DNA from 2 places in the Microbacterium shaanxiense genome. Region 2 is predicted to be linked to the other one. Evidence: predicted binding sites of a transcription regulator. Region 2 holds the regulator's gene; the other holds the start of a gene.

Region 1 (3,403 bases), on a different contig from region 2:
GGGGCATCACCATCCACCGGTTCATGGTCGCCAGCAGCCATATCGTGGCCGCGGCGTGGTTGGGCAAGATCAAGACGGCGGTGCAGGGCGTGACGCTCGGCTGGTGGTTGCTGCCCCTTCACCAACTGATCGGCATGGACTGGTGGATCGGCATCGGAATCGGCCTGATGTACGTGACGCTGGCCCTCACCGTCGTCAGCGGGATCGACTACGCCGTGTCACAGGTGCGCGGATCCCGCACAGGACGAGCGTGAGCGGGAGCGCTGACCTCGTGGCAGCGCTGCGGGCGCGGGGGTGGTCGCTGGGCGTTGCGGAATCCCTGACCGGTGGCGCGCTTGCGGCTGAGATCGTCTCGGTTCCTGGTGCGTCGACGGTACTGTCCGGTGGCGTCGTGGCGTACGCCACACCGGTGAAGGAGTCGTTGCTGGGGGTGGATGCCGCTCTTCTGGCCGAGCACGGTCCCGTGCACGCGTCGGTCGCGGAGCAGATGGCGGCGGGAGTGCGCGCCGCAGTCGCGATCGCGGGCAGGCCCGCAGAGGTCGGGCTCTCCACGACGGGGATCGCAGGGCCCGATTCGCCGGACGGGCAGCCGGTGGGAACGGTGCACGTCGGCGTCGCGACGCCGACGGACGTGCGCTCGTTCGCTTTCCTCTTCGCCGGGGATCGGGCGTCGATCAGAGCGCAGGCGGTCGATGCCGCGATCGACGCGCTCTCGAGAGTGCTGCGGGAATAGGCTGCGCCGTCGGATGGTTGTCACTGATGTGCCGAAGAATGATGTGCTCACACCGAAAGCACAGCGTGAAACAGTAGTTTTTTCATCAGCGAGTCGGGTTAGACTGGCGATCCACTCGGAGGAGTCTCCGGTGACGGAGATCGAGAGGAGGTTCCGGTGATTCTTGTACGACAGGAAATCGGCGATGTGCTGAGGGACTTCCGCCTGCAGAAGGGGCGCACGCTCCGGCAGGTCGCGGGCAAGGCCTCTATAGCACTCGGTTATCTCAGCGAGGTGGAGCGCGGACAGAAGGAAGCGTCCAGCGAGATCCTCGCTTCCGTTGCGGAGGCGCTCGACGTCCCGATCTCGATGATCATGCGTGAGGTCGGCGATCGCATCTCCGTGCTCGAGGGAATCCAGGTGTTCCCGGATGTCGTCCCGGACGATCTCGTCGCTTCGGTCGAGCCCGAGCTCTCGCTGCACTGACCGCAGCGTTCGTCGGAGTAGGGCTTTTCATGCGTCGCAGCGAGTTCCTTCGCGCGGTCGATCTCGAATTCGGCGCGCGAGCCTCCATGCTGAAGACGGATCTCGTGCTCGACGCGCTCGGCAACCGCACCGCAGACGAAGCTCTCGATGAGGGCGTCGCGCCCAGGGAGATCTGGCTCGCGCTCTGCGAGGAGACGGACGTCCCGGCTGAGCGGCGCTACGGCGTCGGCCGGCTCGAGCCGCGCAGACGCTGACACGGCGCTCGTCGGTCTGATCGCCTTCGGGCTACGTCTCTTCGGCGTGTCGTCGAAGATGTGTTCGAAGTGCGCGTAACGTTCTGCACAAGTGGTTTCGAGGTGAACTCATCCCCGGTTCGTGGGGCGTCCGACGCAATGTCGGAGGCCGATCGTACGGTGATGACAGGCCGAAAAGCCATACGCCTTGTCGGAGAGTTCGCCCCACCCGGGGTGGCCGCGACAGCCTACAGGCGGCACCACGCGAACAACAGGAGCACATCATGCCATCAGTCGCAGACCGCGAGAAGTCCCTCGAGTCGGCTCTCGCCCAGATCGATCGTCAGTTCGGAAAGGGTTCAGTCATGCGGCTGGGCAGCGATGAGCGCGCGCCAGTCGCCGTCATCCCCACCGGCTCCATCGCCCTCGACGTCGCCCTCGGCGTCGGAGGTCTCCCGCGTGGCCGCATCGTGGAGATCTACGGCCCGGAGTCGTCGGGTAAGACCACTCTGACGCTGCACGCGATCGCCAATGCGCAGCGCGCCGGTGGCATCGCCGCATTCGTCGATGCAGAGCACGCTCTCGACCCCGAGTACGCCAAGAAGCTCGGTGTCGACATCGACGCGCTCCTGGTCTCCCAGCCGGACACGGGTGAGCAGGCCCTCGAGATCGCCGACATGCTCGTACGCTCCGGTGCCATCGACCTCATCGTCATCGACTCCGTCGCGGCGCTGGTGCCTCGCGCCGAGATCGAGGGCGAGATGGGTGACTCGCATGTGGGTCTGCAGGCACGCCTCATGTCGCAGGCGCTCCGCAAGCTCACGGGTGGTCTGAACCAGACCAACACCACGATGATCTTCATCAACCAGTTGCGCGAGAAGATCGGTGTGTTCTTCGGCTCTCCCGAGACCACGGCCGGTGGTAAGGCGCTGAAGTTCTATGCATCGGTCCGCCTCGACATCCGCCGCATCGAGACGATGAAGGACGGCACCGAGGCCGTGGGCAACCGCACTCGCGTCAAGGTCGTGAAGAACAAGATGGCTCCGCCCTTCAAGCAGGCGGAGTTCGACATCCTGTACGGAACGGGCATCTCGCGTGAAGGCAGCCTGATCGATTTCGGCGTGGAGCACGGTCTCGTGAAGAAGTCGGGCTCGTGGTACACCTACGACGGCGACCAGCTCGGCCAGGGCAAGGAGAACGCACGCTCGTTCCTCATCAAGAACGCTGACGTCGCTCTGGAGATCGAGACGAAGATCAAGCAGAAACTCGGCATCGGCGGCGCGGTCGACGATGCCGCTCCTGAGACTGCTGACGAGCTCGCGCAGCGTCGTCCGGCCTGATGACTGTCGAAGACGGGGGCGAGGCGCGCCTCGCCCCCGTGATCCCCCTCTTCGGCGGGAAGCTCGTTCCGGCTTCGGCGCTGCCGGCGACGCGCGGGGAGAAATCGCCGCGACGACGCGACATGACGACGGCCGACGCGGGCAGTCGCCGCGAGACGGCTCGTGATCGCGATGAGGCAGTGTCCGATCGGCCGTCATCTGACCCCTCGTCATCTGGCCCGTCGTCATCCGACCCGTCGTCATCTGGCCAGTCGTCACCCGACCCGGATCAGGTTCGCACCGCCGGCGAGGAGTCTCTCGTGCGCAAGCTGCGAGCGCGGTCGTTGTCGATCTCCGAGGCGCGTCAGGTTCTGCGCGGCCACGATCTCACCCAATCGCAGATCGACGATGTGATCGACGACTTCTGCCGCCGCGGATACCTCGATGACTCGATCCTCGCTGAGCAACTGGTGATCTCGGGGATCGAGCGCAAAGGCCAGGGTCGCGTCGCGCTCTCACGGGCCCTGGTGCAGCGGGGCATTCCGCGAGACGTCATCGACATGGCACTCGGCGATCTGCCTGACGACGACGCCGAACGTGCGCTGGAATTCGCCCGGACCAAGGCGCGTTCGATGGCGCGGCTCGAATACGAC
Region 2 (3,403 bases):
ACGTCGATCCGCTCCGCGTGCGTGAGCGGGGAGCGATCGATGTAGACCTGTTCGGCCGCGGGCAACGGACCCACGAGGCCGTCCAGGTAGTACTTCTCGAAGTCGTGCGTGTCCTCCGCGAGCGCGCGCAGATCCGTCACGCCGTAGCGGCTGATGCCCGCCGAGAACACCCCTCCGCGCACAAGTGACGCGAGCACCGTCCACCCTCCCGCCGACCCGCCGCGGATCGCGATGCGGTGCGGGTCCGCACGACCGGAATCGGCCAGTCCGTGTGCGGCGGCCAGTACGTCGTCCACGTCGGCGACGCCCCACCGGCCGTCCAGTCGCTCGCGGTACGCGCGGCCGTACCCGGTGGACCCGCCGTAGTTCACATCGAGCACGCCGATCCCGCGGGTCGTGTAGAACGCGATGGCGGCGGATGCCGCGCCCGCGACGTGCGCGGTCGGTCCGCCGTGCACGAGCACGATGTACGGCGGGAGCTCGCTCTCGGCCGCGGTGGCGTCGGGGTTGGAGGGTGCGTAGTCGAACGCGTGGACGGGCCCGTTCGCACCGTCGAATGTGATGCGGGTCGCCGGGGGCATCCAGTCCTCGTCGACCGGTCGTCCGCCGCGCACCCGTTCGACGGCGCCGGAGTCGACGTCGACGCACCACAGGCCCGCGCTCACACCGGCGCCGCCGCCGGAGAGGAGCACGCGCGAGCCGGACGCGTCATCGACGCTCACATGGGCCGTGGCCGGCACCTCGATGCGATCCTCCGACCCGTCGTGCCCGATGAGCACGACCTCGTCCGAGCCGTTCGTGCGCACGGCGACGATGCGGCCGTCGGCCAGCGGCTGGTACCAGCGGTTCCCGAGCACCCAGAGGCCGTAGCCGGTGTCGGCGTCCGCCGGCGCGATCGGCTCCGGAGCGCCCGCATCGAGCCCATTCATCTCCCGTCGATAGAGATTCCAGCGTCCGGTGGGGTCGTCCGCGTATACGAGTTCTGTGTCGCTGATCCACTCGGGCTGCAGCGCCGCGCGTGCGCGCGTGTCGGCGAAGACATCCCCGCCGAGCTCCGTGACGCAGAGCATGGCCTCCTGCCACGGCATCCGTCGCCCGCTCCACTCGACCCACGCGATACGCGTGCCGTCCGGTGAGAGCGCGGGGTGTGCGAAGAAGGCACTGCCCTGGAGGTGCACACGAATCGCGGTCTCGTCCGAGGCGGCGGACGCGTCGGTCGGGATCTCAACGATCGCCCGCCGGTGCGGCTCCACCGAGAGATCCTCACGCACGGCCAGCAGCCGCCCCTGCTGCAGACGCAGCCCGCCATGGTTCGGGCAGGTTCCGTCCGTGCCGGTCGGTGTCAGCGGTTCCGGCGTCCCGCCACGCGGCATCCGGTACACGCGCTGATCACCGGAATCGACGAAGAACAGCGTGCCGTCCGCATCCGCCGTCCATGCCCCACCGCCGTACTCGTGCACGCGCGATCGGGCACTCCACGGCTCGGGGAGGAGCACCGTGCCGTTCGAGCTGCGCACCGTGACGCGGCCGCCCTCGGCCGGCACGGACTCGCCCCACCAGATCTCATCGCCGACGAACCTGGCGCCGTCGATGCGCGGCGCGGATGATGCGATGTCGGCGGCGTGGAAGGGGGAGGGCCAGGTTCCGTACGGCTGCATGCCTCGAGCCTATTCGCCGTCCGCCTGACACGCCGCGTCACGCTGGTTGCGCGCTCGGCGACGGCGAGCGGAAGACCTGTTGATGCGGTCAGACCGCGCGCAGCACCGCGACGACTTTGCCCAGCACCACGGCGTCGTCGCCGAGGATGGGCTCGAACGAGGAGTTGCGGGGGAGCAGCCAGGTGTGGCCATCGCGCTGACGGAACGTCTTCACCGTCGCCTCACCTTCGAGCATGGCCGCGACGATCTCGCCGTTCTCCGCCGTGTTCTGCGTGCGCACGACGACCCAGTCGCCGTCGCAGATGGCGGCGTCGATCATCGACTCGCCGGAGACCTTGAGCATGAACAGATCGCCTTTGCCGACGAGCTGGCGGGGCAGCGGGAAGATCTCTTCGACCTGCTGCTCGGCGGTGATCGGGATGCCGGCCGCGATCTGACCGACCAGCGGCACCATCGCCGCGTCGCCGACGGGGGTGGCGGAGTCCGCCGGATTCTCGCCGCTCGTGCCCGGCAGGTCGATGAGCACTTCCATGGCACGCGTCTTGCCAGGGTCGCGTCGCAGGTAGCCGCTCAGCTCGAGCTGCCCGAGCTGGTGGGTGACGCTGGAGAGCGACTTCAGCCCGACGGCGTCGCCGATCTCTCGCATGCTCGGCGGATATCCGTGCCGCGCGATCGAGGTCTGGATGACCTCGAGGATCGCCAGCTGCTTTGCGCTGAGGTTCTTGCGCCGACGGGTGCGCGGAGCCTCAGGGCCGGGGACGGAGATGTCGCTCATGGGTGCTCCTTCGTGCGCTTTCACGGTGCTGGCGTTCGTGTCCACCGGCGTTCATCTTCGAATGTCGGTGGCCCGTGGTGTGGTGTTCGTATCGAAACCGTATCCGAGAATCGCACCGAAACGGAAGATCTGTTCGAGCGTGTCGGTGAATTCGGTGGATGGGTTTCGAATAAGTCTTGACAGATGTTCGAATTCGAAGATACATTCGGTACGTAGCTTCGCATTCCCCGCTCCCGGCCGAGCGGCGAATGCGAACGCTACGCCAAAGGGCGCAAGTCCCGAGGCAGCCAAGAGGCAGAGGAGAAATCACATGAGCACCATCAGCATCAGCGCCCCAGCAGCTCTTCCCGTTCGTGCCGCTTCCAGCGCACCGACGCGACTCCGGCTGACGGCGCGCGGGCGTCGACTTCTGCTCGCTCTTGCAGCTCTCCCTCTGGCGGCCGGCATCGGGTTCGCCGCGATCAGCGGCGGTTCGGCGCTCGCTTCGGGCGACGCCGCTGAGGCGACCGTCTTCGACACTGTGACCGTCATGCCGGGCGACACGCTCTGGGCGATCGCCGAAGATGTCGCCCCCGCCGAAGACCCTCGCACGGTCATCAGTGAGATCCAGAAGCTCAACGCTCTGAACGCTGGCTCCTTGCAGGTCGGGCAGCAGCTCGCGATCCCGGCGGAGTACGCCGGCTGATCTCACCGTTAACATGGGGAGGGTGACTGTTTCACTCAGCGACTTACCCCTCCGTGACGATCTTCGCGGTCTCACCCCCTACGGCGCACCCCAGGCCCCGCTGGCCGTCGCGCTGAACGTCAACGAGAACACGCATCCGATTCCGGATGATGTCGCGAGCGACATCCTCGACGACATCGCCGTCGCCCTGCGCGACGTGAACCGCTACCCGGATCGGGAGTTCACGGCCCTGCGCGAAGGATTCGCCGAATACCTCGGACACGGCCTCGACGCGTCGCAGATCTG

What was found. The regulator LexA, encoded in region 2, represses DNA repair genes until DNA is damaged. The targets are predictions, from matches to a motif close to TCGAACANNTGTTCGA.
Region 1: the regulator LexA is predicted to act here: its motif matches at 1,505-1,520, upstream of recA (recombinase RecA).

What each region holds. Positions count from the first base shown of each region.
Region 1 is NZ_BAAGXE010000001.1:751,427-754,829, forward strand. It holds gene pgsA (CDP-diacylglycerol--glycerol-3-phosphate 3-phosphatidyltransferase) at 1-254, shown strand, start outside; gene ACYVG2_RS03470 (CinA family protein) at 251-733, shown strand; gene ACYVG2_RS03475 (helix-turn-helix domain-containing protein) at 890-1,198, shown strand; gene ACYVG2_RS03480 (DUF3046 domain-containing protein) at 1,228-1,452, shown strand; gene recA (recombinase RecA) at 1,716-2,771, shown strand; gene ACYVG2_RS03490 (regulatory protein RecX) at 2,771-3,403, shown strand, end outside.
Region 2 is NZ_BAAGXE010000006.1:155,553-158,955, forward strand. It holds gene ACYVG2_RS18020 (S9 family peptidase) at 1-1,658, opposite strand, end outside; gene lexA (transcriptional repressor LexA) at 1,747-2,433, opposite strand; gene ACYVG2_RS18030 (LysM peptidoglycan-binding domain-containing protein) at 2,744-3,118, shown strand; gene ACYVG2_RS18035 (histidinol-phosphate transaminase) at 3,132-3,403, shown strand, end outside.